DNA from 4 places in the Sporosarcina sp. 179-K 3D1 HS genome. Region 4 is predicted to be linked to each of the others. Evidence: riboswitches for the same ligand, from Rfam matches in the RefSeq annotation. Region 4 holds a riboswitch; each other region holds the start of a gene.

Region 1 (7,234 bases), on a different contig from region 4:
CACCAAGCCAATAAGCGGTAAAAAGAAGTACTACGTATAACGTCAATACTCCGAAGACAATGAAATCCGTTATGAAAGTGACGACGATGAACAGAAGCAGACCAATAAGTCCCATTTTCCAATCAAGGGCGAGGAGAATCCCGATAAGTGTGGCGGTCCCTTTCCCACCATTGAATCCCATATGGAACGGAAAGACATGGCCAAGGACCGCTGCCACACCAGCAAGGAACAACAAGGCGGAGCCGGCGCCCGCGGATAAATCGGCAATCCCGATGGCCCATCCCGCTAACAACACGGCCACAACGCCCTTTCCAATATCGATCAAAGCGACAAGTGCGCCGAATTTTTTGCCTAGTACAATAGTGGCGTTGGAGGCGCCTGCATTTTTAACGCCAGTCTCTTTTAAATTAACTCCGGATAGTTTCTGAGCCACGACCGATCCATGCAAGCACCCGATCGCATACCCCCATAACAAGATGCCGAATAGCCAAATTCCCATAAACATTCCCCCATCATCCGAATAACTAAAGTATACCATCTCTAAGCAATTGCAAGTTTCAGAAATTTGAAATAAACCCTTGACAATGAAAGCGGACAACCTCTATACTGTTTCACAAGATGGAAAACTGAAACATACACAACTCTTATCAAGAGCGGCGGAGGGACTAGGCCCTGCGATGCCCGGCAACCGGCAAGGCCAACTTGCAAAGGTGCTACTTCCTACAGATTCGTGCAAACGGTCTGAAAGATAAGGGGAGGAATAGCGAAAGCATACCCTCTTCTTAAGCGAAGGGGGTTTTTGTTCTATTTCTTACCCCTACCGCCTCCGTAATTCCATCTAAACCACTACAATTTTGGAGGTAATCAATGATGTCAAATTTACAACCTGAAACTCTCTTATTACATGGAGGCCAGAAGCCTGATCCTGTTACAGGGTCACGAGCAGTGCCGATCCATCGTACGACTTCTTTTGTATTCCGTGATACGGAACATGCTCAAAATTTATTTGCCCTTCAAGAAGCGGGCAATATTTATACACGTATTACAAATCCGACTGTTTCGGTATTTGAAGAGAGGATTGCCCTTTTGGAAGGCGGCACTGCTGCTGTCGCGCTATCTTCAGGCATGGCGGCCATCGCATTTTCCATTCTGAATATTGCGGGTGCGGGAGATGAAATCGTGGCGGCCGGCAATCTGTATGGCGGTACTTATAATCTATTCGCTGTCACTTTGCCGCGTTATGGCATCCATGTAAAGTTTGTCGATGCGACTGACCCTGAGAACTTCCGTGCTGCCATTACAGAGAAAACAAAAGCGTTGTTTGCGGAAACGATCGGAAATCCAAGCCTCCATGTGCTTGATATTGAAGCGGTCGCAAATGTCGCCCATGAAAATGATATTCCACTCTTAATAGATAATACATTCGCTTCTCCTTATGGTTGTAATCCAATCGAGTTCGGTGCAGATGTTGTCATTCATTCCGCAACGAAATGGATTGGTGGCCATGGCACGACAATTGGCGGTGTAGCGGTAGATGCGGGTAAGTTCGACTGGACAAGAGGAAAATTCCCAGGTTTCACAGAACCGGATGAAACCTACCATGGACTCCGCTACGGTATTGATACGGCAGGCGCCGCATTTGCAACGAAGCTACGTGTCCAGTTACTACGCGACTTCGGACCTTGCCTAGATCCGGACAGTGCATTCAACTTCCTACAAGGGCTGGAGACACTTCATCTACGCGTGACGAGACATAATGAAAATGCACTGAAGGTCGCGAAATTCTTGCAAGAGCATCCGGCCGTCGAATGGGTGACTTACACAGGACTGGAAGATCATCCGTCTTATGAAGCTGCGAAAAAATACTTGAAGCACGGTGAAGGCTCTATTATTGTATTCGGCATCAAAGGCGGCCGTGAAGCAGGCCGAAAAGTCATTGATAACGTGAATATCTGGTCCCATGTAGCCAATGTGGGTGATGCAAAATCACTCATTATACACCCGGCTTCGACAACACACCAGCAACTCAGTGCGGAAGATTTGGAAACTTCCGGTGTAACGGAAGAACTCATCCGCCTCTCCGTTGGATTGGAGTCGGCAGACGATATTATTGCCGATTTGAAACAAGCAATTGAAAATGCTACAGCTGTAAAAGCATAATCCTCATCCTCATCCTAGAAGCGATTTCCCATTCGAAATCGCTTTTTGTTTTCGTTTTATTTACTAGAAAAATACTATTTGAATATACTTCGTATTTTTATAAAACAGATTAAAAGAACTACATACTTGATAAAGTTGCTATAGGGTCGTTTGGACTTATGCTCAATACTAGCAAGCCACTAAACAGGAAAGAGAAAGTTAGAAACTCTTTGAAAGTGCTTTCACTCTATAACTTCCAATAAAGAATTATCTGAAATTGGTATTGACTTTGTCTAAACTATGTATTAATCTAATGTTTATATTACAGACAAAAGCGAATTCGTTTATTATTCGTTATATTTATTGCGACCAAACTACTATGCAATTGGGAGGAAAGGCTATTATGTACAATCCAGAAATTGAATCGGCCTCACGCGCTCAAATGGAAGAGTGGCAGTTGAGCGGTCTAAAGACAACGGTGAAAAATGTGTATGACAATGTGGAGTTCTACAGACAAAAATTTGATGAGCTAGGTGTTAAACCAGAAGACATTCAAACTATAGATGATATTGTAAAACTACCTTTCACTATCAAGAAGGATTTCCGCGATCAGTACCCATACGGGTTATTCGCCGTTCCTATTGAAGAAGTTACACGTATTCACGGCTCTTCCGGGACAAGTGGCAAGCCTACAATAGTCGGCTATACCGAAAAGGATTTGAAAAACTGGGGAATTATTGTGGCGCGAGCTATCGTGGCGGCAGGTGGAAAAAAGTCCGATGTATTCCATAACGCATACGGTTATGGCTTGTTTACAGGCGGATTGGGTCTTCACCAAGGAGCAGACGAGCTAGGTGTGGCAACGGTTCCAATCTCCGGTGGGAATACAGAGCGTCAAATCACGTTGATCAACGACCTGAAACCAAGAGGAATTTGCGGAACACCATCCTATATTTTAAGTATTGTCGAGAAAATGGAAGACATGGGCATTAACCCGCGTGAGACAGAGCTGAAATATGGTATTTTCGGTGCTGAGGCTTGGTCGGAAGAAATGCGTGCAAAACTTGAGGAAAAATTGGATATCAAAGCTGTTGATATTTACGGCTTAAGTGAAATTATGGGACCTGGCGTAGCAGTGGAATGCCATGAAGCACAAGATGGTCTTCATATTGCGGAAGATCACTTCTTTATTGAAATCATCGATCCGGATACACTTCAACCGGTGCCAGATGGTGAAAGTGGAGAGGTCGTCTTTACGAGCCTTCAAAAGGAAGCGTTGCCAGTGATCCGTTACCGTACGGGTGACATTGCTTCCATTACACGTGAAAAATGTAAATGTGGCAGAACGACGACTCGTATGTCACGTGTCAAAGGACGTACGGATGATATGCTCATTGTCCGTGGTGTAAACGTTTTCCCTTCAGAAATGGAAAGAGAACTACTCAAAATTGAAGGACTATTCCCTGTTTATCAAATTCACCGCATTCAAAAAGGGGTTATGGAAGGCATCGAGCTACATGTCGAGTGCGACGCAACTCTATATGCCACGGTAGAGGAAGACCTAAATCATGCGTTGATTGCTGCGTTGAAGAAAAAAATACAACATCAAATGAAATCGACATGCCTCATCTCCGTGGATGTAGTCGTTAATGCACCAAAAACAATTCCGCGCTCTGAAGGAAAGGCCATTCGTTTAGTTGATAAGCGGGAATCTAACCCGATTGGTGTCTAATTAGGACACCTTAGAAAAAGGAGTGTATTAAATGGGGGATCTTCTACAGTTTACGTTGACTGGAGTGACAATAGGCAGCATTTATGCCATTGTCGCTCTCGGCTTCGTAACGATATATAGTGTTACGAAAGTGATTAATCTGGCGCAGGGTGAATTTGTCATGCTGGGCGGATTGACGATGTTCTCCTTGACAACGGCTGGCATTCCTTATTGGCTTGCTTTTTTCATCACTATTTTCTTTGTACTCATTCTCGGTTGGATTATGGAATTCATATTAATTAGACGGGCAAAGGGCGCAGATGCAATCAGTTTGATCATTCTGACAATCGGTGCGTCTATTTTTATTCGCGGGATTGCGAGTGTGGTGTGGGGGAAGGACCAATTACGGGTTGCTCCCTTCACGGAAAACACGCCGATCAATGTCGCAGGAGCGACAATTACTCCTCAAGCGATGTGGGTTGTCTTGATCATGTTGCTAGTTGTATTCCTTCTTTATATTCTAATTGATAAAACAATGGTTGGAAAAGCGTTCCAAGCTTCTTCGGTAAATCCGTTGGCAGCTCGTTTAATGGGTGTCAGTCCGATAAGGATGTCATCGCTTTCATTTACATTAAGTGCCGCGCTTGGTGCATTGGCGGGTCTTGCGATCGCTCCCATCATGTTCCCTGCATATGACATGGGTGCCATGTTGGGTATCAAAGGGTTTTCAGCAGCCATCCTTGGAGGTCTTGGAAGTGCACCTGGAGCTGTAGTCGGTGGCTTGTTGATCGGTTTGTTGGAATCGTTAGGAGCTGGGTATATTAGCTCGGGTATGAAAGACGCAATTACGTTCTCGGCCATCCTATTGATCTTGTTAATCCGTCCAAGCGGAATTCTTGGTGAAAAAAGTGTCGGAAAAGGAGGATTGTAATGAAGCTTCGTGGTGTTCAACAGACCAAATGGTCAGGCGTGCTCATTTTCGCTTTGGCAATCCTCGTCTTCCCGATGGTAGTGAAGCAATCCTTCTATCTGACCCAAGCGACCTTTGCAGGTATCTATGCCATTATCGCGATAGGGCTTGGTCTCTTGATGGGGTACGCTGGACAAATTTCGTTGGGACAAGCCGCTTTTTACGGAATCGGTGCTTATACAACATCGGTACTGACGGCAACGATGGGATGGAGTCCTTGGATCAGTTTGCCTGTCGCTCTATTACTGCCAGCCGTTTTGGCCTTCATCATGGGTTATACGATGTCTCGCTTGAGCGGATATTATCTAGCGATGGCGACTCTTGCCTTGGGGATTATCGTCCATACTTTATTGGTTGAATGGCGCGGGGTAACTAAGGGGGCATCGGGATTCTTCGGGATTCCACAACTTAATTTGTTCGGTACGTCCATTACTCAAGGGGTTCCTTACTATTATCTAGTTTGGTTCTTTGTCTTAGTAGTATTAGTTCTTTCATTAAATATCGTTCATTCGCGAGTAGGTCGCGCGCTCCGTTCGATACATGATAGTGAAATTGCTTCCAGTGCGATGGGTGTGAACACGGGCAAGTACAAGATGCAAATTTTCATTTTAAGTGCGATGTTTGCCGGTCTAGCCGGATGGCTATTTGCTCATATGAGTTATAGTATTTCTCCTGCAGCCTTTACGATTGATGCGTCTATCTTATTCTTGGCAATGGTCGTTCTCGGTGGAAGTGGCAGTGTTTGGGGAGCTTTGATCGGGACCTTGCTTATTAGAGTAGTCGGAATAGTCGTTCACGCACTTGGAGAAAAGTTTCCTTTTATCACAAGTGACTTCGAACATGTCATTTACGGTCTGATTTTGATGCTTGTTGTTATTTTCTTGCCACGTGGTCTATTCCCTACGATTGCTGACTGGTTTGAATCGTTGGCGATTAAACGATCCAGTAAGAAATCAATGATTAAAGTCGCAGCGGCAAAACGAGAATTGTAAATTGATTTTTTAAAATAGAGGAAAGTAGGGGGAGGATTATTCTCCCCTACTCCTCTGCATTGGAAGGTTACTAAAGTCGTGATTAGTAAGTGGCGATTGAAATGATGTCAGAGTGTATTTGATTGAAAGTGAGGCGGTCTTAATTGTTACAAGTGGAATCTATTACAAAAAGATTCGGTGGGGTCGTGGCGAATAGTGATGTGACTTTTTCAGTTCAGGAAGGACAGATTGTCGGACTAATCGGTCCGAATGGTGCTGGGAAAAGTACAATGTTCAATATGATCTCGTCCGTTTTTCCGCCTACGGAAGGAACGATTACTTTCAAGGGACAGCGGATTGAGAAGCTGCCTTCATTCCAGGTTGCACCATTGGGCATTTCACGTACTTTCCAAAACTTGCAGGTCTTCAAAAATATGACGGTCATTGAAAATGTGATGGTTGGTCAGCATATGAAAACAAAAACTGATCTACTCGGAATGGCTTCCATGTTGCTTGGTTTGACGAAAAGGGAACGGAAAGTGTATGACGAAGCGATGAGTTATTTAGAGTTTTTCGGCCTTGAAGACCTCTATGACCAAAAGGCGGCAAGTCTATCTCTTGGGAAGTTGAGGCTTTTGGAATTCGCTAGAGCGTTTGCGACGGAGCCGAAGCTTCTATTGCTCGATGAGATTGCGGCGGGATTGAATCATAAGGAAACATTGGAAATGAGCGAACTGATTAAAAAAGTCCGTGATTCGGGTGTTACCGTCCTCGTCGTAGAGCATGACATGGATTTGGTGATGAGCATCTGTGACAAGCTTGTGGTGCTGGATCAAGGCGTGAAAATTGCCGAAGGGACACCGAAAGAGATACAGGAGAATGAAGCGGTTATCACTGCCTATTTAGGTGCTGATATAGATGAATCTGAAGCTGAAAAGGTGGGGGAGGCGATATGAGCGGCGAAAAATTGATGGAAGTCATTGATCTTTCGGTTAGTTACGGACCCATCCAAGCATTGGACAAGGTATCCCTATCTGTCAACAAAGGGGAGATTGTGGCTCTGTTAGGGGCGAATGGGGCTGGCAAAACCACATTATTGCAAACGATTTCAGGACTCTTGAAGCCAACCGGCGGAAAGGTGATTTATCAAGGCACGGATATTACGGGGATGGAAGCTGAAAAAGTCGTGGAAAAGCACCTAGTGCATGTACCTGAACATCGTCAAGTGTTTTCTACGATGACGGTGTTGGACAATCTGTACCTTGGCGCCTACCATCACCGTAAAAAATCAAAAATGAAGAAAATCGAGCAAAATATCGAGAAAGTTTTTGATTTATTCCCAATTTTGAAAGACAGGAAAGACCAGCTTGGGGGAACGATGTCGGGCGGTCAGCAACAAATGCTTGCTATTGCACGGGGTGTAATGGCTGAACCGGAACTGCT
Region 2 (7,234 bases), on a different contig from region 4:
GCAACGCTGCTACTAGGTGCAGAACAGATGAAGCTTTCCGGTTTCATCAGCGACCATGATTTGAAGATTGCCAAAAAGCTGGCGTTCGTATTGGCGGGAGGCAAACTGCCTTACGGGACACTGGTCGATGAACAATACATGTTGGATCTGGAACGGGAAGCATTCCTTAGCTTGGTGGCGGAACCGAAGTCGCAACAACGGATGCAGCATATGCTCGTTAAAGGAAAACCACTGCGTAACTAATGCAATAGAGGAGGAGTTTCGATGCGTGAAGCAGTTATTGTAGCGGGAGCACGGACGCCGGTCGGCCGATCCGGTAAAGGATCACTGGCAACCGTCCGCCCGGATGATTTAGGGGCTATAGCAGTAAAAGAAACATTGAAACGGGCAGGCGGCTATGATGGGCCGATCGATGACCTCATCATCGGCTGTGCATTGCCCGAAGCGGAACAGGGTTTGAACATGGCGCGGCTTATTGGGGCATTGGCCGGACTGCCGGATTCCACCCCTGCCATTACGGTGAACCGGTTCTGTTCTTCGGGTTTACAGACGATCGCCTATGCAGCGGAGCGTATCATGATAGGTTCCTCCCAGGCTATCATTGCCGGCGGAGCGGAATCGATGAGCTTGGTGCCGATGGTCGGCAACACGCTGCGCCCGAATGCCCAATTGGTGGAAACGGCCCCTGAGTATTATATGGGGATGGGTCACACCGCAGAGCAAGTGGCAGTGAAGTATGGCGTCAGCCGGGAAGACCAAGATGCGTTTGCCGTCCGTTCCCACGAGCGAGCGGCCGCAGCAATTGCAGCCGGAAAATTCGACGATGGGATCGTGCCGGTCGAAGTGACGAAGCGCACGGTCTCCGATGACGGAAAATACAACGAAGAGACATTCACGTTCAAGATGGATGAAGGGGTTCGCCCTGGCACGAGTATGGAGACATTGGCAAAACTGCGCCCGGTCTTTTCTGTCAAGGGTTCAGTCACTGCCGGTAACGCCTCGCAAACTTCGGATGGTGCAGGCGCCGTCCTCGTGATGGACCGGGAAGTGGCGGAAGAGCAAGGCTTGAAACCGATCGCTAAATTCCGTTCCTTCGCAGTGGGCGGCGTCCCACCGGAGATTATGGGGATAGGTCCGATCGTAGCGGTTCCGAAAGCATTAAAGATTGCGGGTTTGCAACAGGAAGATATCGATCTCTGGGAATTGAACGAAGCGTTCGCATCCCAATCATTGCAAGTCATCCGCCATTTGGGTCTTGATATGGATAAAGTCAATGTCAACGGCGGGGCTATTGCCCTCGGGCATCCACTCGGTGCATCCGGTTCCATTTTGACAGTCCGCTTGCTGGATGAATTGAAACGGCAAGGCAAACAATTCGGCGTCGTCACGATGTGTATCGGTGGCGGCATGGGAGCAGCAGGCGTTTTTGAAATGCTATAAAAATTATTTGATATAAGGAGGAAACAAAAATGACTGAAATGACAGCGAATGATTTGATCAAAGGCGGCGCCTTTTTAATTGAGGATATCGATGCGGAACGCATATTCACACCAGAAGACTTTACAGATGAACAGAAGATGATCGCGAAGACGACGGAAGACTATGTAAAAAATGAAGTGCTTCCTGTGGTGGAAAAATTGGAAAACCACGAATTTGAACATTCCGTGCGTCTGCTCCGTTCCGCGGGGGACCTCGGGTTGCTTGGAGCGGATGTTCCCGAAGAATACGACGGACTTGGGCTGGATAAAATCTCTTCCGCATTGATTTCGGAAAAAATATCCGTCGCAGGCGGTTTCTCTATCACACATGGAGCACACGTCGGAATCGGGACATTGCCGATCGTCCTTTTTGGTAATGAGGAACAGAAGAAAAAATACTTGCCGAACTCGGTGACGGGAGCCAAGATATCGGCATATGCACTGACTGAGCCAGGCTCCGGATCGGACGCACTAGGTGCCAAAACTACAGCGAAATTGAACGAAGCGGGAACGCATTACATTCTAAACGGTGAAAAGCAATGGATTACGAATGCCGGATTCGCGGACGTATTCGTCGTTTATGCAAAGATTGATGGAGATAAGTTCTCCGCATTCATTGTAGAGAGGGAATTCCCGGGCGTTTCTGTCGGTGCGGAAGAGAAGAAAATGGGGATTAAATCATCTTCGACACGGACGCTCATTTTGGAAGATGCCGAAGTGCCGGTTGAAAATTTGCTCGGCGAAATCGGAAAAGGGCACGTTATCGCGTTCAATATCCTGAATATCGGGCGTTATAAATTGGGAGTCGGCACAGTCGGCGGTTCGAAACGTGCATTGGAACTTGCCATCACGTATACGAACCAACGGAAGCAGTTCAACACACCGATTTCCCAGTTCAACTTGACGAAAGAGAAACTGGCGACGATGGCATCCAAGCTCTATGCGACGGAAAGCTTGATCTACCGCACAGTCGGCTATTTCGAAGAACGCAATAGCCAAATGACACCGGAACAGCAGAAAGACGGAAAAGCGGTAGCTGCTTCCATCGCGGAATATGCAATCGAATGTTCCATCAACAAAGTGGTCGGTTCCGAAGTGCTCGACTATATCGTTGATGAAGCGGTCCAGCTACACGGGGGCTACGGATTCATGCAGGAGTATGAAGTGGAACGCATTTACCGGGATTCCCGCATCAACCGGATTTTTGAAGGGACGAATGAAATTAACCGTATGATCGTACCAGGCACATTCTTGAAGAAGGCGATGAAAGGCGAATTGCCTTTATTGCAAAAAGCACAAAGTTTACAAGAAGAGCTGCTCATGATGATGCCTGAAGAAATCGGGGAGGAAGCGCTGGCCCAAGAGAAAGTGCTTGTGAAAAACGCCAAGAAAATCGGACTATTGGCAGCGGGTATGGCAGCCCAACGCTTTGGAACGAAACTTGATGCAGAACAAGAAGTGCTTGTGAATATCGCGGATATTGCGAATAATCTATTCGCTATGGAATCCGCACTTCTCCGGACGGAAAAAGCAATTGCCAAAAATGGCGAGGAAAACGAACAACAAAAGATCCTTTATACGCAAATCTTCTGCCAAGAAGCCTTTGAAGCAATCGAGAAGGACGCCAGAGAAACTCTTTTGGCATCCGTCGAAGGCGATAACCAGCGCATGATGCTGTCTGCACTGCGAAAATTGACTCGCTCGAATCCTTATAATATCATTGCGAAAAAACGGACAGCCGCAGAGAAGCTGATCGAAGCGGAAAAATATATCGTATAAGCCGACAAATCTTCATTTGCTTCATGATCCATCAAGCGCTTGGGACCCACCGACTTTCAGGTTCCGGGCGCTTTTTGGTATACTGGAGAAAATGGAGGTGCAAAGCCATGGGACTTACATATTACGGCTACCCGAAATGTGGAACTTGCCGCAAAGCAAAAAAGTGGCTCGAAGAGAATGGAACAGAGTTTATTGAGGTGAATATTGCAGAGAACCCGCCGTCAGAGCAAGAATTGCGGGAAATTATCGAAGCATCCGATCTGGAATTAAAGAAGTTTTTCAATACGAGCGGTAAGAAATATCGTGAATTGAACTTGAAAGAGAAGTTGCCGACGATGACCGAAGATGAGAAAATTGCCTTGCTCGCTTCCGACGGTATGTTGATCAAACGACCGATTGTCTTCGGGGACGGTAAAGCCACGGTCGGCTTCAAAGACGAAGAGTTTCACAATGTCTGGGCAACGTAATGTCATTCCTTGTCTTTATACAACGAGTGTGTCAAAATTAAATGGAATGAATCTAATTTGGAGGGGTAAGGAATGAGCACACCAAAGGATTTGCGTTATTCGGAAGAGCATGAGTGGGTAAAAGAAGAAGGCGGAAAATACCGCATTGGGATCACACATTTTGCACAAGCTGAACTGGGCGATATCGTTTTCGTTGAGCTTCCATCTGTTGGGGATGAAGTGAAAGCGGACGAGCCATTCGGTAGCGTCGAATCCGTTAAAACGGTTTCAGAGCTTTATGCGCCAATTAGCGGTACAGTTGTGGAAGTGAACGAAGAATTGGAAGACAGCCCTGAATTGGTGAACGAATCGCCATATGAAGGCGCATGGATGATCGTGGTGGAAGCTTCGGACCAATCCGAATTGGATGCGTTGATGACTGCTGAAGCATACGATGAAATGACGATTGGTGAATAATTGCAACATGACGCCGCCCTCGTGTCGGCGTCTTTGACTTTATATTCAATTAAAAGTCGGTCATGGTGAACGAAAATAAGGATTTTCAACTTCTGCAAGTGGATAAGTGAGTGCCAATACGCCAAAACTAACTTCATTGTAAGCATCTACGTTGACGGAAATAGTATGAATCCGGCAGGGGGAATGTGTGCTATGGAAGAGATGAAAATCATCATTGTCGAGGGCGGATCGGATCGAAAACGTCTTTTGAAAGTCTTGGCAGAACCAGTCCATATCATATGTACAAACGGCACGGTCAGCACGTATCGACTGGAGGAGTTGTTAGAGCCTTACGAAGAGCATGAAGTCTTCGTATTTGTTGATGCGGACGAATCGGGCGAGAAAATCCGCACGTTATTCAAAAGAGAATTTCCTGAATTCTTCCATTTATATACCGATAAGATATACAAGGAAGTGGAAAAAACCCCTTATAAAACATTAGCCACGATTTTACTTGGCGCAGACTTTAAAATCCGCTCGGAATTTTTATTTTGAAGGATGAGAAATAATTGGAAATTTGGACTCGAGAAAAATGGGAAAGCCATATAGATAAGTCTCAAACGGCTGTCTATTATTTATATACGCCGATGTGTGGAACATGTGCCGTCGCCAGCAAAATGATGGAGGTCGTCGCAGCTATGAAGCCGGCTTTACCAATAGGTAAAGCAGATCTGAATTACGAGCAGTCTTTGGCTGTGGATTATGAAATCGAAAGTGTTCCTTGTCTTTTAATTCAGAAAGATGGCCGAATCGAACATAAGATTTATGCTTTCCATTCGGTTCCGTATCTTCTTGAGAAAATCGGTTGACATCAGGAGCCTTCATATGATAAATTTTGTTTTGTCATTTGAATAGTTTACTCTTATTAAGAGTGGTGGAGGGATAGTGCCCGATGAAACCCGGCAACCGTCACGCAAGTGAAATGGTGCCAAATCACGCAAAGCGGACGCTTTGAAAGATGAGAGATCGGATGGACATTCATTCCTAATGAAAACGTCAAGCCTTTCTGCCGTCTGCGGGAAGGTTTTTTATTTTTATTCAGCGGGTGTCCGATTTTGAGGGAGTTCAGATGGAAATAGTCTTTTTCCACGACGCCTGAAAGTGCCTTGATTTCTGCAAAGAACGCAGAAATACGGCAAATCGAACCCTTCGCTGTTCGATTCACAATTACGCCGAGGCGTAATTGATTTTTGTAGAGGTGAGAAGATGATTCGGTTATCAGATGTCAATAAAGAGTTCGGCACGAGTTCAACCCGTATTCGGGCAGTGGATTCTGTGTCGCTTGAAATTGCGGATGGGGAAATTTTCGGCATCATCGGATATAGTGGCGCGGGGAAAAGTACATTAATCCGTCTGTTGAATGGCCTGGAGATGCCGACCAGTGGAAATGTCTTCATCGGCGGCCGGGAAATGTCGGCAATCAAAGGCAGAGAGTTGCGGGAGGCACGGCAAAAGGTCAGTATGATCTTCCAGCATTTCAATTTGCTTTGGTCTCGCACGGTTAAAGAAAATATTGCGTTTCCGCTTGAAATCGCAGGGGTCCGAAAAGCGGACCGCGAACGGAAAGTAAATGAATTGATAGACTTGGTAGGATTGGCCGGCCGGGAAAATGCCTATCCCTCCGAATTATCGGGTGGTCAAAAACAGCGTGTCGGCATAGCCCGTGCACTGGCCAATGATCCCGAGGTCCTTCTATGTGATGAAGCGACATCCGCTCTCGATCCAGAGACGACGGATTCCATATTGGATCTGTTGACGAGCATCAATGAGCGGCTGGGGCTGACGATTGTCCTGATAACACATGAAATGCACGTCATTCGGAAAATTTGCCATCGGGTGGCTGTCATGGAGTCCGGGAAAGTTGTTGAAATGGGCAATGTCCTCGATGTTTTCCAGTCACCACAAGCCGAGATTACCAAGCGCTTCGTCTCCCAGTTGACGGAGCCAGCTGAAACGAAGCAGGCGTTAAGCCATATGAAGGAAGAAATACCAACCGGTGAATTGATCAAACTTGTTTTCGTTGGAGAGCAAACAGAACAACCGGTCCTCGCCAGTCTCATCCGGAAATTTACAATCGATGTTAATATTGTGCAAGGCAATATTTCGACGACGCGGGGCGGGGCTTATGGAACGTTGATCCTTCAGTTCGTTGGTGAGAAGACATTGATTGCCGAAGCGATTCACTATCTTCATGAGCAAGGTGTCCAGACGGAGGTGATCGGCAATGATTGAGGAATGGTTTCCAAATGTGAAATGGGACAAAATGTGGGAAGCGACCTATGAGACATTGTATATGTCGGCCATTTCAACGTTTTTCACATTCGTACTAGGGATTGCGCTCGGCGTGCTGCTGTTTTTATCAAGTCCCGGGCAGCTATGGAAAAATAGATTCGTCAACGTCGTAACAGGCGCGGTCGTCAATATATTCCGCTCGATTCCTTTTATCATCCTGATCATATTGTTAATACCATTTACAACATTCCTCGTTGGCACGATGCGTGGACCGAATGCAGCGTTGCCAGCCCTGATCATCGGGGCCGCGCCGTTTTATGGCAGAATGGTGTTGATAGCTTTGCAGGAAATCGATAAAGGCGTTATTGAAGCTGCCAAGTCGATGGGCGCAAAAACGCGGACGATCATTTTTAAAGTGTTACTTCCGGAATCCATGCCAGCGCTCATCTCAGGCATCACGGTGACTGCTATTGCGCTTGTCGGATATACCGCCATGGCGGGAATCATCGGGGCGGGAGGTCTTGGAAATCTTGCCTATCTGGATGGTTTCCAACGTGGTCGAGATGACGTTACATTAATGGCGACCATTTTAATCTTAATCATTGTTTTCATTATCCAAATGATTGGAGACATGATTGTCAAGCAGTTGGACAAACGGTAATACTTCAGGGAATAACAGGAAACCTTGTACATACTTATGAAAAGTCGGGCAACGTGTCGACAGTAGGTTACGGGTTCCCTGTTTACTATAAAAACCAAACAATAAAGGAGAATGAACTAGAT
Region 3 (7,234 bases), on a different contig from region 4:
TTCCGACCGACTAATGCACAACGTTCATTCTCTTCGATATGCAGGTTCACATTGTGCAAAACCTGCTTCTTCTCATAAGCACAAGACAGGTTTTGGATATTAATCATCAATCGCACCTCCATTCCGGAAAAGCAGTGAAACGCCAAACATGACGAGAGGCCATAGCACCGCATTGATGAGCAAGAAAATTCCAATATCCATAAAAACGAACTTCTCCATCATGCGAGACATATGCGACAAAGAGAAGAGGCCCAAACTCGTTTCCAGATAAAACCGCATCGTGTGGATGGGATCTAAAAAGTAGACCCAAGAAAAGAACCGAAGATTGCCGAATGTCACGGCCGGCAGAAAGTAAAGAAACATCAAGTCAAACAAAAAGACAACGAAAAACCATGTCAGGATATTCGCACCAACCAACTGCATTTTCGAATGGCAAGCGACTCCTAGGAAAATTCCGATCTGATTGAAAATAAGTAGGAATACTATAATCACGAGTAAGAAATGCAGAAAGCTCATGATATGGAACGCCAAAAACGCCTTCATGAATAACGCGAGCACAAAATAGGCCGTTACGAACGTCGCGAGCAGAACAAGCTGGATCGCTGCAGACTTCTTCAAAAGATACGTCCAGGTCGATTCTCTCTTCGTCAATAAAATCATCGAAGTCTTCAACTCTTTTTCTTGATACATGGAAAAAGAGGATAAAAACATGGCAAAGAGGGGGAGGAGATAGACATTCATGTCGAATACGGATAAGAGCATTGCTTCAAATCCCAAATCGACAGGGAACGAACGCGCCTCCGCAATGAGGAATAGCGAGGCCAACATCAGCATGCCGAGACCGAGCCACATGCCCTTGCCCCTCATCTGTTCCAATGCCTCTTTCCAGATATACATCATCGTCTGACCGCCCTCCTTCTATAAACTAACCATATGGCCACTCCAAGCACTATGGCCGGAAATATCCAGACGCCCATCGGCATTCCCCTTTTCTTCAGCAAAGGGTACTTGTCATACGCCATCACTTTCTGATGGGTCAACAACTCATTCGCTTTTTCATAGATAGCAATCGCCGGACTGGACAAAAATAAATAAGCCAGTTCATTCCTCTCCAATAAATCGCCCAGAGAGGAGCGATACTCCAGCGCTTGATCCCCTACGCCGTTTTGATTTAGATCAAGCATGGGCAAATTCCAGTAGTTCCCCACTCCGTTTTCAAACCAGTCGTTATTGGATTCACCGCCGACGGTCAATGCATGGATCTTGTTTTTATCGAATGTATTTTTTAAAAATACATGGGCGGTCGAGGAGGTCCATAACTCCACACCGACCTGGTTCTGGAAGAAATCATTCCCTTCGATCCGGTTGCTTGTCGACTGCTCCAAATATAATCCGCGTTGATTCAAATGGAATTCATTATTCAATACATGCACGTCCCGACTCGTTTGAACAATAAGCCCGAAAGAACGGGATCCTTGGTTGAATGAAAACTGATTGCCCTCCAGCAGGATGTGATCGGAGTGCATAATCGCAGCGCCACCGATATTGTTGACAAAATGGTTCCCTTTGAATTCGTTGTGATTCGAATACATGTAATGAAGCCCGTATCGCGTGTGGGTCATCGTATTATCATCGACGTAATTATTATTCGAATACTCGACAAAAATCCCATCACGTGTTTGTTCCAAATGGCTATTCGTAATATGGTTGTTGCTGGAACGGGCGATATGGATGCCGTTTCCCTGATTGCCCAGCGCTTGCGTGCCATGCCCAATAACTGTGATCCGATCTATCCTTGTTTGATTAGTTTTATTCAAAAAAATGCCATGGAAGCTGTCCGTGATTTTCAAGTTTTTCAATACAGCCCCGTTTCCCATAACCCGCACTCCGGAATATTCCTCACGGGAACTACGGCTCATGCCGCTGCCTTCGATCGCAAGCGTGTCGAGCGTGACATCATCGCTTTCAATCTCGATGACATTTGCAGTCTTATCCCCTTGAATGACGGTCCCTTTTTTTCCGATCAAAGTAATCGGCTTTGTAATCGTCACATTCCCTTCGTAGGTTGTCGACTCCAGTTCCAGGATGCCATTTGCGGGAGTCTCGTCGATCAATTGCTGCAGCCCTTTTTCAGCAGCCTCCGCATTCCCCATGAATAGCCCAAAAACCAGCAATAGGCTGATAATTGTCCTCATAGCGATCGATCCTTCCATAGCGGGAAAATCATCAGCAGGAACACGACTAGCAACATATAGCCGCCGATTGCAAAATAGCTTGTCGTCGTAAAGTTGGCGATGACATTATCCCCGATAATAGGTGGAATGAAAGGCTCTAGTTCAATCGGCGCTCTCGGATCGAGATTTGTTCCGAATTGTTTCAACCATCGGTACATATCCAGAAGACCGACGACCCCCCCTATAATAAAGAGAGCAATGAGACCATATAGAAACGACTTCTTCCGTAACAAAGCGACCAGGAGGATTAGGATTGCAAAAATGATGACAATGACAGGCATATATCGTAATTCAGGAAAGGATTCATTACTGAATTCAGCCATCCCAATATAATGATTCAGCCCGTTCACGATATCAATATCCCCCGACAATGTAGTCGGATAGACGATAATATCAAGTCCTTCCGGATATTGCGGTGCATAGAATTTCATGCCCCACCATGGAACAAATAACGTGAGTAAAGTAATAACTGCTGCTGCAACGAGGCTGATCCTCGATGGCATGGAAAGTCTGCCTTTCATAGGAGATCACCTCCAGTAATTTAGGAGAAGTGGTAAGGCAGATCCCCCCACTTCTCCAGGCTGCTAATATCACTTCGGTTCCACTAACAAGTAGCCGCTCATTTCCTGATGCAGTGCGGAACAGAAGTTTGTACAGTAAATTGGGTAGACACCCGGTTTATCCGCTACGAATTCCAACGTATTTGTTTGACCAGGTTGAACTTCAAAATTCAGATCATATTCGTTGATACCGAATCCGTGGGTGATGTCCTGATCCAAGTCGATGTTGGTCATATGGAAAAATACGCGATCTCCTTGTTTGACCGTGACTGCGTCGGGACGTTCCGACTTGGCGTCGAAGATGAATTTCGATCGCATGGCAATTCCATAAATATGGACTTCATTCCCATTCCGCTCCACCCGGGTATCTTCTTGTTTCCAAACGGAGTTCTTACGGTCTTCATCTTTTGGATAGACAGTGATCGTCTCGATCTTATCGCGATGGATAATCTGAGCGTAATGCGGCTCCGGATCCACCGGCGCAGCCATGACATGCTCCATCTTATCTCCCGAAATGTCGATCAAGTCCATCGATTCTGGGTGGGATGGCCCAACGGATAAGAAGTTGTCCTTCGCAATTTTATTGAGCGCAACGATCCATTTACCGTCCGGCGAGACTGTGTCCCCTTCTGTTGCGGCGGAGTGTCCCGGAGAGAAGTACGTCGGCGTACGGTCGATCACTTCGCCCGTTTCGATATTCCATTTCACAATCTCGGAGGAAATGAACATCGTGTTAAACGCATTCCCCCGGTCGTCAAATTGCGTGTGCAATGGACCGAGTGCGCCTGGAGGATCGACTTCACGCTCCATCACATCTTCATAGGCCAATACAGGAATGCCGTATTTCTCTTCGACAAATTCACCTTTCTCAATCGCATCGAATGCCTGTTGGAATGAAAACACCGTCATCATCGGGGCCAACTTCCCTGCTGCGATAAATCTGGTTCCATCCGGTGTTACATCCACACCATGAGGTGATTTGGCAACTGGGACTGCATAGATGGCCCCTTTATGTTTTCGGGGATCGATTGTTTTGGCCCCATTCACTTCATCATAATTCCCGGCTGCAACTTCTTCCTCGAGCTTCTTCCAATTGACGAGTACGATATAGTCGCGGTCATTCTGCGAGGCATTAATTTCTAAATTAGTTGTTGCAAATTCTGTGTTATACGTCGTCATGACAATCCAATCACCCGACATTTTCTTGCCGGCATCCGAGAGGTCATAAGACCAGGGAGGCAAGACAATTTGATAGGCAAGATCGAATTTTTTCGCCTCTCTGTCGAAAGTGGTCATCGAGACGACACCTTTATATTCTTCTTCATACTCATCCAAAGTGGCATAGGCATCTCCCAATGGACGTGCAAACCGTGTCGGCAATGCAATGTACTCCGTATTTTCAGTGACGAAGACGCCCGCATGCGGCCCGCCCATATTCGGCAAGAACATCATATCCACTGTTTGGAATGTACTCAGATCGACGGCGGCAACGCGGTTATTCCCCACGTCATTCGCGAAAAGGAATTCGCCATCATACTCACCATCTGTCTCGGAAATCGAAGGGTGGTGGAAATCCCCCCATGTAAAACCGCCCAGCATTTCTTTCGTAGCGGAGTCAAATCCATATCCCGTGGCAGGATCGGGTGTGAAGACAGGGACTGTCCGGATTTTCCGCATGGAGGGGATCCCGTAGACGAACAGCTGGCCTGAATGCCCGCCAGAAGCCATCATGTAATATTCATCTTTTTCCCCGTACGGTACATACACTTTTTCCGCTTTGGTCTTATTGGACTCGGCATTTTGGTTTCCTTTATTAAAATCTGCAAAAAAGACGATCGCCACTAATAACCCTAGAACAATGCCAAATATAGCAGCTAAAACTCTCTTCAAATTCGTATTCACTCTGCCCACCTCGATTCTTATTTCTCAGATGCTGTCTTCAGGACATCGATGATAGCCGCACGATCTTCATCAGATAACGGATTGCCTGCAATGACGCCGGACATCACGGCAGAAGTCGGCTGTTTCAGGAATGAATCCAGATCGACGCCATGCTTGTCCTTGACGCCATCGTACGCATGCGATAGATCCGGTCCAGTCGTCCCGCCTTCGATACCGAGTGAATTGACGGCATGACAGGATAAACAACTATTCGTATTCAACACTTCTGCTTCCGCCGGCACCGATGCCTGCTCTTCGCCTTGTCCTTCTTCATTCGCCGGCTCCGTCGCGCCACTTTCGGTAGTTGCCGTCTCCTCTTTATTGCCTTGGCTAAAGTAAAAATACCCTCCAGCAAACGCCAATACAAAGGCGACAATAAAAATGATGCCGTTTGTCTTCATAAGCTTATAACCTCCTTTTCTATTGCTAATTTAATAAACTTGTATTTATAATACAACTTTATCACAGTCTTATAGGGCAGTCCCAAAACTCCTAATCACTTCATCAATTCTTCACAATTAACCGAGATGGATTTGTAACAATTTCTGTTCTGACAGGCGATCATGCGGCGTCCTTATGGCATTGCGGAAATATTCCGCAAGTTAGTAATCTATATTACCCTCTCCTACTAGCAAACAAACAAAAACGGATGGCCGAATCGCCACCCGTCAGTATTTTTCCCCTTCATCTTTAGGAAAGAGGAAAAAAGATATGCCCCCGCTTACGATCATCGCTCCGATGGTAATGAACACCCGGGATGTCGGCGGGACTTCCTGATAATTTTTACTCAACATCATCCAACCGAACGATCCGACAACTAACATGATCGGGATGATAAATTTAAGTGCTCTCAATCATTCCACCCTCTACTTCCTTTGTCATGGTTGTCTCCATAATACCATACTCCAGCAATGGAATTTGGAATCGGCAAACTGGATACAGGGTCGGACTCGTATCACCTTAAAACCGATATGCTACTAAGGAATTTAACAAAAAGACTTGACGGCACGGATTTTTAACGTTACGATGTTTTCAACAATTCAAATAAAATAAAGATTCTTATCGAGAGAAGCTGAGGGAACTGGCCCGAAGACGCTTCAGCAACCAGCCGGTCGGCAAGGTGCTACCTCCAGCAGGTCTTCGACGGCCTGGAAGATAAGAAGGAGCGAATATACACGTCTAAAGCCTTCTTTCTCGATGAAGGCTTTTTTTACTTTTAATTCGAGTTAAAGCAACTCTGCCAAGGCATAACCGTTTGTAGAAAGGGAGATCGCACTATGTCATTGCTAGAAAAACTGAAAACCGATGTTCTGACCGCCGATGGAGCAATCGGGACACTGCTTTATTCATATGGAATTGATTTTTGTTATGAAGAATTGAATGTTGAAAAGCCTGAAATCATTGAAAAGATACACCAAGATTACATCCGGGCAGGTGCCGACGTCATCCAGACGAACACGTACAGTGCGAATGCTCTGAAGCTGGCCCGCTATGGAATGGAAAACCGGGTGAAAGAGTTTAACGAAGCGGCAATACAAATTGCAAAGAAAGCGGCTGCTCCGGGTGGACAATTCGTCCTTGGCACAATCGGCGGCTTCCGCGGCATACGGAAAAGCGACGCCACGTTGCAAGAAATCCAGAAGGTCGTCCAGCAACAGGCTGAGCATCTATTGACTGGGGATCCGGACGGAATTCTCCTAGAAACCTATTATGATTTCGAAGAATTATCCGCTGTCGTTCAGATGCTTCGTACCATGACAGACACGCCGATCATTGCCCAAGTCTCGATGGAAGAGCCGGGCGTATTGCAGAACGGAATTTCCCTAAACGATGCACTTCATCAATTGGAGGCGCTTGGTGCGGATGTGGTCGGTGTCAACTGCCGTCTCGGTCCTTTCCATACAATCCAAGCTTTTGAAGAGGTCATTTTGCCGGAGAAGGCATTTTTATCCGCCTATCCGAATGCGAGCCTGCTCGACGTGGAAGATGGCCGGATTGTCTATGTATCCGAGGCGGATTATTTCGGCCGGGCCGCCCTGTCCCTTCGCAATGAAGGCGTCCGTCTGATCGGCGGTTGCTGCGGAACGACGCCGAAGCATATCGAAGCGGCGAAAAAGCAACTGGCCGGTCTCGCTCCAGTCGTAGCCAAAGAAGTGAAAAAACAAAAGCCGGTGGTCATCCGCGAAGCAAACCCGGCTATCAATGAGCCAATCCACGAAAAAGTGAAAAGAGAACGATCCGTCATTGTCGAACTGGACACACCGCGGACGTTGGAAATCGAAAAATTCATCGAAGGCGCAAATCTGCTCCACGAAGCGGGTGTCGATGCTGTCACAATGGCCGATAACTCACTCGCCTCCCCGCGAATCAGTAACGTCGCGATGGGCGCCATTCTGAAACAGCAATATAATATAAGACCACTCGTCCATATCACATGCCGCGATCGCAATCTGATCGGTCTGCAATCGCATCTGATGGGACTGGATGCGCTTGATATCC
Region 4 (7,234 bases):
TATGGATTCCGTCTGCCCAATAGGATTCCGCCATATTGATCTGATAAAGATCTGTATGTAATGTCCAGCTATCGTTTGTATAGTTCGAACTCATCGCAATCTCCTTCTTCCACTTCCAAATGTGTATTAGTATACACCAGTATACTACATGTACCCGGAATCTGGCCGGTTCTAACCTATAGGGGAGCCAATATCCATTGTTCCTGGGCGCGCCACAGGAGTTATGAGAGTTTGCGCGGGATTCTGAGCGCTCCATACAAAAAGTGCCGGGCAGCCGCCCGACACTTTTCATTTTCTTATCGTTTCATGATGACCCCTGTAAAATCGAAATTATCCGGATCCGGGCCGACCCTTTTGTTTTCATTCAGCGACCCGATATTTTCCATCTCTTCTGCAGTCAGTTCGAAATCAAAGACTTTTGTATTGTCGATGATCCGGCTTTGCGTCACTGATTTCGGAATCGTCACGACGCCGTTCTGCAAGTCCCAGCGCAGCATGACTTGCGCTGTTGTTTTGCCGTATTTTTCAGCAATTTCAACCAACACCGGATTCTCCAGTAATTGTCCCCGCATGAGAGGAGACCAGGCCTCCAACTGAATGCCGTTTTCTTTGCAGAATGCCAGGAGTTCGACTTGTGTCAAGCATGGATGATATTCGACCTGGTTGACCATCGGATTAATTTCAGCCTCGGCCATCAGGTCCTCCAGATGGTGTATATTGAAGTTGCAGACGCCGATAGCCCGAGCACGTCCGTCTTTGTATAATTTCTCGAGCGCCTTCCAAGTGTCTTTGTACTTTCCAGGTTCCGGCCAATGAATCAAATACAGATCCACGTACTCAAGATCCAATCGTTTCAAGCTGTCATCGAATGCTTCTAATGTAGCCTCATAGCCCTGATCCGAATTCCATACTTTGGTTGTAACGAAGATTTCTTCACGGGGAACACCCGATTCTTTGATTCCTCGTCCGACACCTTCTTCATTACGGTAAATTGCGGCCGTATCAATGCTACGGTACCCTGCTTCCAATGCCCATTTCACCGCATCGACCACTTCTTGCCCTTCCTTGGATTGATAAACCCCCAAGCCCATCCACGGCATTTTCACACCGTTAGCCAAGGTAGCGCAATCCTGCAAATGTTTCGCCACCATTCCTACCCCTCCTACACTATGTAATACGACCATATTATCATAAGGTACCGGTACACCACAGAGGGATGCTTCCAGCGAAAATACCCTTGCAATAAAAACATCCTCGTGATAGAGTTGGATAAATCAATCTTATCAAACAACTTCATATCTGTATTCTTATCCAGAGAGACGGAGGGATTGGCCCTACGATGTCTCGGCAACCAGCCTATTGAGGTATGGTGCTAATTCCAATAGGCGAACTGCCTTGAAGATAAGGAGATTGACTTCATAAATTCTGAGGGTCCTCTTCTTCGAAAAGGGCGCTCTTTTTTATTCCATTAAGAAAAGGATGAATATGATGACGAAGAGAAGCTTGGCAACAACGTTAGTGCAACTGGGGAACCATAGCGACGTGAAAACAGGGGCGATCAACCCGCCGATTTATTTATCCACCGCCTATAAGCATGATGGCATCGGAAAAACGACCGGATACGATTACACGCGGACGAAAAACCCTACCCGAACGATACTGGAAGAAGGTATTGCCAAACTGGAAAGCGGGGATGCGGGATTCGCCTGTAGTTCCGGGATGGCCGCTATCCAATTGGTCCTTTCTCTCTTCCGCTCGGGCGATGAAATCATCTGTCCCGAAGACATTTACGGGGGGACCTATCGCCTTTTAGACTACTATTCTGATGTGTATTCAATTCATACAACATATACTGACTTTTCCAAGATTGAAGAAGTGGAAAAATGTATTACCGAAAACACTCGTGCATTGTTTATCGAAACACCGACAAACCCACTTATGCAGGAAATCGATCTTGAGACGTATGCACAACTCGCGAAGCAACACGGTCTTCTATTAATTGTAGATAATACTTTCTTGACGCCCTATTTCCAGCGTCCTATCGAATATGGAGCAGATATCGTCCTACATAGCGCCACGAAATATATTGGAGGGCATAATGATGTTCTAGCCGGCCTGGTTGTGGCGAAAGGCGAAGAGTTGTGCGAGCAATTAGGGAAAAATCATAACGCAATCGGGGCGGTACTCTCCCCTTCCGATTCATGGCTCGTCATACGCGGCCTGAAAACCCTCCATTTGCGAATGAAACAGCATGACGCAAATGCGAAGGCGATTGTGAAATATTTGGAGAGCGAACCGAAAGTGAGCGAAGTCCTCTACGCGGGGCAAGGTGGAATGCTATCGTTCCGCTTACAAGAGAGCGCATGGGTTGGCCCATTCTTAGAAAACATTCAGCTCATCACATTTGCGGAGAGTCTGGGTGGCGTGGAAAGCTTCATCACGTATCCCACAACGCAAACCCACGCGGACATCCCGGAAGAAGAGCGGATACGGCGCGGCGTCTGCGACCGGCTACTGCGTTTTTCGGTCGGTGTGGAAGAAGCGGAAGATTTGATTGACGACTTGAAGCAAGTATTCGCGAAATTGGAAAGCGAGGTACCCCAACCATGAGCAATCAACGATTGGAAACGAAATTCATCCATGCTTCAACGAGCGGTGACTTTGAACAGAAAACTGGGGCGGTAAATGTTCCGATTTATTTGTCGTCCACATTCCATCAGGAGAATTTTGATTCATTCGGCCCGTATGATTATAGCCGCTCGGGCAATCCGACGAGGGATGCGCTCGAAAAGACAATCGCCGAGTTGGAGGGCGGTGCAAGAGGGCTCGCATTCGCATCAGGGATGGCAGCCATTTCTTCCGCTTTCATGTTGTTGAAATCCGGGGACCATATCGTCGTGACAGAGGATGTGTATGGCGGAACGTTCCGTTTCATTACTCAAGTATTGACGAAGTTTGGCATTGAGCACACCTTTGTCGACCTGGCGGATTTGGAAGCGACCGCACAAGCGATTCAACCGAATACGAAAGTGATTTATATGGAGACGCCATCGAACCCACGCCTCGGCATTACGGATATCGCCGGAATCGTGGAGATCGCGAAAGCGAATGGCTGCCTAACCTTCTTGGACAATACGTTCATGACACCGCTCTACCAACGGCCAATCGAACTTGGTGTCGATATCGTACTGCATAGCGCAACGAAATTCCTGTCCGGCCATAGTGATATCATAGCCGGACTAGCCGTGACGAAAGATGAAGAACTCGGCAACCAGCTCGCCTTCATCCAAAACTCATTTGGTGCGATCTTGGGAGCACAAGACTCGTTCTCCCTAATCCAAGGCATCAAAACACTTGGCGCACGGTTGGCACAGTCGTCCGCTTCCGCGAAGAAAATCGCCGCCTATTTGAATGAACACCCGCTTGTCGAACACGTTTTTTATCCAGGATTGACCGGCCATCCGGGCCATGCCATCCATGCCTCCCAATCTTCTGACGCGGGTGCGGTCCTGTCGTTTCGATTGCCGAACCGAGAAACGGCCAAAGCCTTTGTTGACCAAGTCCAAATTCCGGTATTTGCTGTCAGTCTCGGCGGGGTGGAATCGATCCTATCCTATCCGGCACAGATGTCCCACGCAGCGATGCCAAAAGAGGAGCGGGAAAAACGGGGAATCACCGACGGCCTGCTGCGTTTTTCCGTAGGTTTGGAGCATGTCGATGATTTGATTGCAGATTTTGACCAAGCGCTCCAGGCTGCTGCCAAAGTGAAGCAAGAAGTGTCCATCTGAATACCAATAAGGGTTTGTCATGACGATTGTAATTACAGCCATGGGCCTCCCCATGGTTGTTTTCTTATTTGTTCGGAGTGTGTCCAATTGATTATGAGCGCGCAGCTGGGATTATGGGCGGGCCGCGCGAGATATCAGCGCTCCACACGAGTTATGAGCGGGCCGCGCGAGTTATCAGCGCTTCATGTGAGTTATGAGCGTCACGCGCGAGTTATGAGCTCCGCGCGGGAGTTATCAGCGATTCGCACGACTTATGGGCGCCACGCAGGAGATATCAGCCCTCCACACGAGTTATGAGCGCCCACGCGGAAGTTATCAGCGCTCCACACGAATTATGGGCGCCCCGCGCGAGTTATCAGCGCTTCACACGAGTTATGAGCGCCACGCGGAAGTTATAAGCGCTTCACACGAGTTATGAGCGCCGTGCGCGAGTTATCAGCGATTCGCACGACTTATGGGCGCCACGCGCGAGTTATCAGCGCTTCACACGAGTTATGAGCGCCGCGCGCGAGTTATCAGCGATTCGCACGAGTTATGAGCGCCACGCGCGAGTTATCAGCGCCGCGCGCGATTCATGAGCACTCCGCGCAATGTCCTGATCAAAATTTATAAAATGTGATTAGATATTTTCAACCATTTCTTATTACAAAGGTGTATAATTCCTTATATACATCATCCCAGTTACCACCAGAAGGAGTGTTTAATTTGAGTCAAACTAATCAACGTGCTTACAATTTTAATGCGGGTCCATCTGCGCTGCCGTTGGCGGTACTAGAAAAAGCGCAACAGGAGCTTGTCAATTTCCGCGGCACAGGTATGTCCGTTATGGAATTGAGCCACCGCAGTCCAGCGTTTGAAGAAGTACATAATGCCGCCATCAATCGCTTGAAAGCTCTATTCGCTATTCCGGATAATTACGAAGTCCTCTTTCTGCAAGGCGGAGCGAGTCTTCAATTTTCCATGATTCCGATGAACTTTTTGCCAGAAGGCCAACAAGCGGGCTACGTCATGACTGGTTCTTGGTCCGAAAAAGCCTACCAGGAAGCGGAATTGCTTGGCAAGCCGTACGAAATCGCGAGCACGAAAGACAATAAATATCGCAATATCCCAGCGTTGGATGAACTGCAATTCAACTCCACGGACGCCTATGTCCACGTCACTTCCAACAACACGATTTACGGAACACAATGGAGCGAATTCCCGGACACGGGCGATGTTCCGTTAATCGCCGATATGTCGAGCGATATTATGTCAAGACCTGTTGACGTCAGCAAATTCGGTATGATTTATGCGGGCGCGCAAAAAAATCTAGGACCATCTGGCGTAACAGTCGTCATTATCCATAAAGACCTTCTGGAAAAGGCGAAAAGCGAACTTCCAACTATGTTGAAATACAGCACACACTCCAAGAACAATTCACTTTATAACACGCCTCCGACATTCGGCATTTATATGCTCGGTGAAGTGTTGAACTGGATTGAAGAAAAGGGCGGGCTGGAAGCCGTCGCTAAGCACAATGAAGAAAAAGCAAAACTGATTTACGATGCAATCGATGACAGCAATGGCTTTTACAACGGACATGCCACTCCGGACAGCCGTTCCCTTATGAACATCACGTTCACATTGGCGAATGAAGAGCTAGAGAAAAAATTCTTGGCAGAAGCGAAAGAAGCTGGATTTGTCGGCTTAAACGGTCACCGTTCAATCGGCGGATGCCGTGCTTCCACATACAATGCAGTACCAATCGAAGCGTGCCAAGCGCTCCGTGACTTCATGCTTGATTTTCAACAAAAAAATAGTTAATCCGCTTTACCAGACCTCTAGTCATAACCCTATGACTAGAGGTCTTTTTTCATTTTCCATCGGCTCCTCACCTATAGGTTGACCAACCAAGAATCCACCAAATTTCAACATATAGTAAGGATGAAGCCGAAGGGAGGTTATAAAATGGGATCACATCATTGTTGCTGTTCGCATAGACGACATGAGGATCATGATTGCATGAGCAGGCGTTCATCATGCCACTCCGATTGTGGCGGGCACTCTCACCACCATTGTGGCTGTTGTCGGTGCAGTGGATGCCGCCACTTCAGTATCCGATTGGCTGGATTGCAAAACGGGTTTCATTTCAGGCTCCAACGTTTGTTGTGGAGTGAAGCGCAGTTCAAGCTGGAGGATGGCACCGAAGTAAAAGGGACGATCGTTTCGGTCGGGTCAAATTTTGTCGAAGTTCTCATGGATGACGCCAGTTCCCGGGAAAATGAGACAACCCTTGATTTGGATCACGAAGTAAATGAAGTGGAAACCGAAAAGAGGGAACATCCAATCGGACGGACTTGGATTTTTTCAATCGATAAAATTTCGCACATGGAGGTTTCCGGTGAGAAGCCGCACTATCCTGGTCATTAACGGTCCAATAAGAAAGAAGTCAGCTAACATGTAAAACAAGCTGACTTCTTTCATTTATTGTTACATATACATAAGACACACCCGACTCAATGGAATTTCCACTTCTTTCTCTCCCACGGATAGACAGATCGTCCCCCTGTTTACCTGCTTCAAAATCCCGTGGAATGTTGAATCTTCCGTCAAGACTTGAAGTGTCCGTGCTTCCAGCGTCAGTAAGAAGACTTCCAGTCGCATTCTAAAAAACAAATGGATCAATTCCGGCGTGGACGCTACCAGCTCCCCGAAACGAAAAGTCAGCGCCTTCTGACAATCCTTGGAGGCATCCTTCAGTCGGGGATCGGGAAAAGTTTCGGCAAATCGACCGGCAGGCAGAATTTTTTCAATTTGCGAGTATGGCACAATGAAAGCCCCCTCCTCCACTTGAAGTACCACAAAATCGAAACCCGCGAGTGTGACCTTTCCCCGAACTGGCTTCCCGGATCGAGTCATAACTTCAACTGATAGACCCATTAATCCATCAAACACTTTTTGATAGGTTTCATTAGCCGATCGACCATCCGACAGAGCCAAATCCAGCAATAAGTCATTGGCATCCTGGATTGCCTCGAGTAGTTCAGGAGGCAGGTTATCCGTTGGAGAGGGGAGTTGAGGGTTCGAGAGGGAGTCCGGACATTTCTTCCCATTATCTTCATTCTTCATTTTGCATACCTCCTTTCCAGGTGAAAACTCTCCCTATTGCTCCAACGGTGGCAGTTTCGCAATTAACTTATCGTGAACTCGCATAATGCCCCACATGCCTTGTTCGATATCCCAGCGAATATTCCCAGATCGGTACATATAGTCTCCCGGGAAATTCCCATAAGCCCCTGCGCCTCCAAGCAATTCCAAGTTCTTCACTGCTCCTGCAACATGAAATCCGACAAAGGATTCTGTTCGGGATTTAATGTCTATCGTATCAAACCGCCAACGATGTCCATGCAGATGGAAAGTATGCGCTCTTCTTCTTTCAGTCGGTGTCACTAAGCGGATGGTCACAG

Evidence for each region. Region 4 has a riboswitch for S-adenosylmethionine ahead of AB1K83_RS15900 (methionine biosynthesis PLP-dependent protein). Riboswitches for the same ligand answer to the same signal wherever they lie in the genome.
Region 1: another riboswitch for S-adenosylmethionine. It lies ahead of AB1K83_RS14615 (O-acetylhomoserine aminocarboxypropyltransferase/cysteine synthase family protein); the one in region 4 lies ahead of AB1K83_RS15900 (methionine biosynthesis PLP-dependent protein).
Region 2: another riboswitch for S-adenosylmethionine. It lies ahead of AB1K83_RS12800 (methionine ABC transporter ATP-binding protein); the one in region 4 lies ahead of AB1K83_RS15900 (methionine biosynthesis PLP-dependent protein).
Region 3: another riboswitch for S-adenosylmethionine. It lies ahead of AB1K83_RS10555 (bifunctional homocysteine S-methyltransferase/methylenetetrahydrofolate reductase); the one in region 4 lies ahead of AB1K83_RS15900 (methionine biosynthesis PLP-dependent protein).

The regions. Positions count from the first base shown of each region.
Region 1 is NZ_JBFEGI010000012.1:52,061-59,294, reverse strand. Features, by position in the region: gene AB1K83_RS14620 (glycerol-3-phosphate acyltransferase) at 1-499, opposite strand, end outside; SAM riboswitch class I at 642-755, shown strand; gene AB1K83_RS14615 (O-acetylhomoserine aminocarboxypropyltransferase/cysteine synthase family protein) at 871-2,160, shown strand; gene AB1K83_RS14610 (phenylacetate--CoA ligase family protein) at 2,543-3,871, shown strand; gene AB1K83_RS14605 (branched-chain amino acid ABC transporter permease) at 3,903-4,781, shown strand; gene AB1K83_RS14600 (branched-chain amino acid ABC transporter permease) at 4,781-5,812, shown strand; gene AB1K83_RS14595 (ABC transporter ATP-binding protein) at 5,956-6,747, shown strand; gene AB1K83_RS14590 (ABC transporter ATP-binding protein) at 6,744-7,234, shown strand, end outside.
Region 2 is NZ_JBFEGI010000009.1:106,185-113,418, forward strand. Features, by position in the region: gene AB1K83_RS12765 (3-hydroxyacyl-CoA dehydrogenase NAD-binding domain-containing protein) at 1-243, shown strand, start outside; gene AB1K83_RS12770 (acetyl-CoA C-acetyltransferase) at 265-1,440, shown strand; gene AB1K83_RS12775 (acyl-CoA dehydrogenase family protein) at 1,470-3,257, shown strand; gene AB1K83_RS12780 (arsenate reductase family protein) at 3,365-3,724, shown strand; gene gcvH (glycine cleavage system protein GcvH) at 3,797-4,180, shown strand; gene AB1K83_RS12790 (toprim domain-containing protein) at 4,382-4,714, shown strand; gene AB1K83_RS12795 (thioredoxin family protein) at 4,729-5,028, shown strand; SAM riboswitch class I at 5,079-5,184, shown strand; gene AB1K83_RS12800 (methionine ABC transporter ATP-binding protein) at 5,426-6,451, shown strand; gene AB1K83_RS12805 (methionine ABC transporter permease) at 6,444-7,112, shown strand; gene AB1K83_RS12810 (MetQ/NlpA family ABC transporter substrate-binding protein) at 7,233-7,234, shown strand, end outside.
Region 3 is NZ_JBFEGI010000007.1:29,937-37,170, reverse strand. Features, by position in the region: gene AB1K83_RS10590 (ABC transporter ATP-binding protein) at 1-107, opposite strand, end outside; gene AB1K83_RS10585 (copper ABC transporter permease) at 100-900, opposite strand; gene nosD (nitrous oxide reductase family maturation protein NosD) at 897-2,195, opposite strand; gene AB1K83_RS10575 (hypothetical protein) at 2,192-2,755, opposite strand; gene nosZ (Sec-dependent nitrous-oxide reductase) at 2,825-4,696, opposite strand; gene AB1K83_RS10565 (c-type cytochrome) at 4,714-5,136, opposite strand; gene AB1K83_RS10560 (histidine kinase) at 5,404-5,589, opposite strand; SAM riboswitch class I at 5,792-5,897, shown strand; gene AB1K83_RS10555 (bifunctional homocysteine S-methyltransferase/methylenetetrahydrofolate reductase) at 6,013-7,234, shown strand, end outside.
Region 4 is NZ_JBFEGI010000014.1:86,861-94,094, reverse strand. Features, by position in the region: gene AB1K83_RS15910 (nicotinate phosphoribosyltransferase) at 1-94, opposite strand, end outside; gene AB1K83_RS15905 (aldo/keto reductase) at 297-1,151, opposite strand; SAM riboswitch class I at 1,305-1,408, shown strand; gene AB1K83_RS15900 (methionine biosynthesis PLP-dependent protein) at 1,489-2,610, shown strand; gene metC (cystathionine beta-lyase) at 2,607-3,788, shown strand; gene serC (3-phosphoserine/phosphohydroxythreonine transaminase) at 4,494-5,591, shown strand; gene AB1K83_RS15885 (hypothetical protein) at 5,934-6,197, shown strand; gene AB1K83_RS15880 (hypothetical protein) at 6,258-6,896, opposite strand; gene AB1K83_RS15875 (multicopper oxidase domain-containing protein) at 6,930-7,234, opposite strand, start outside.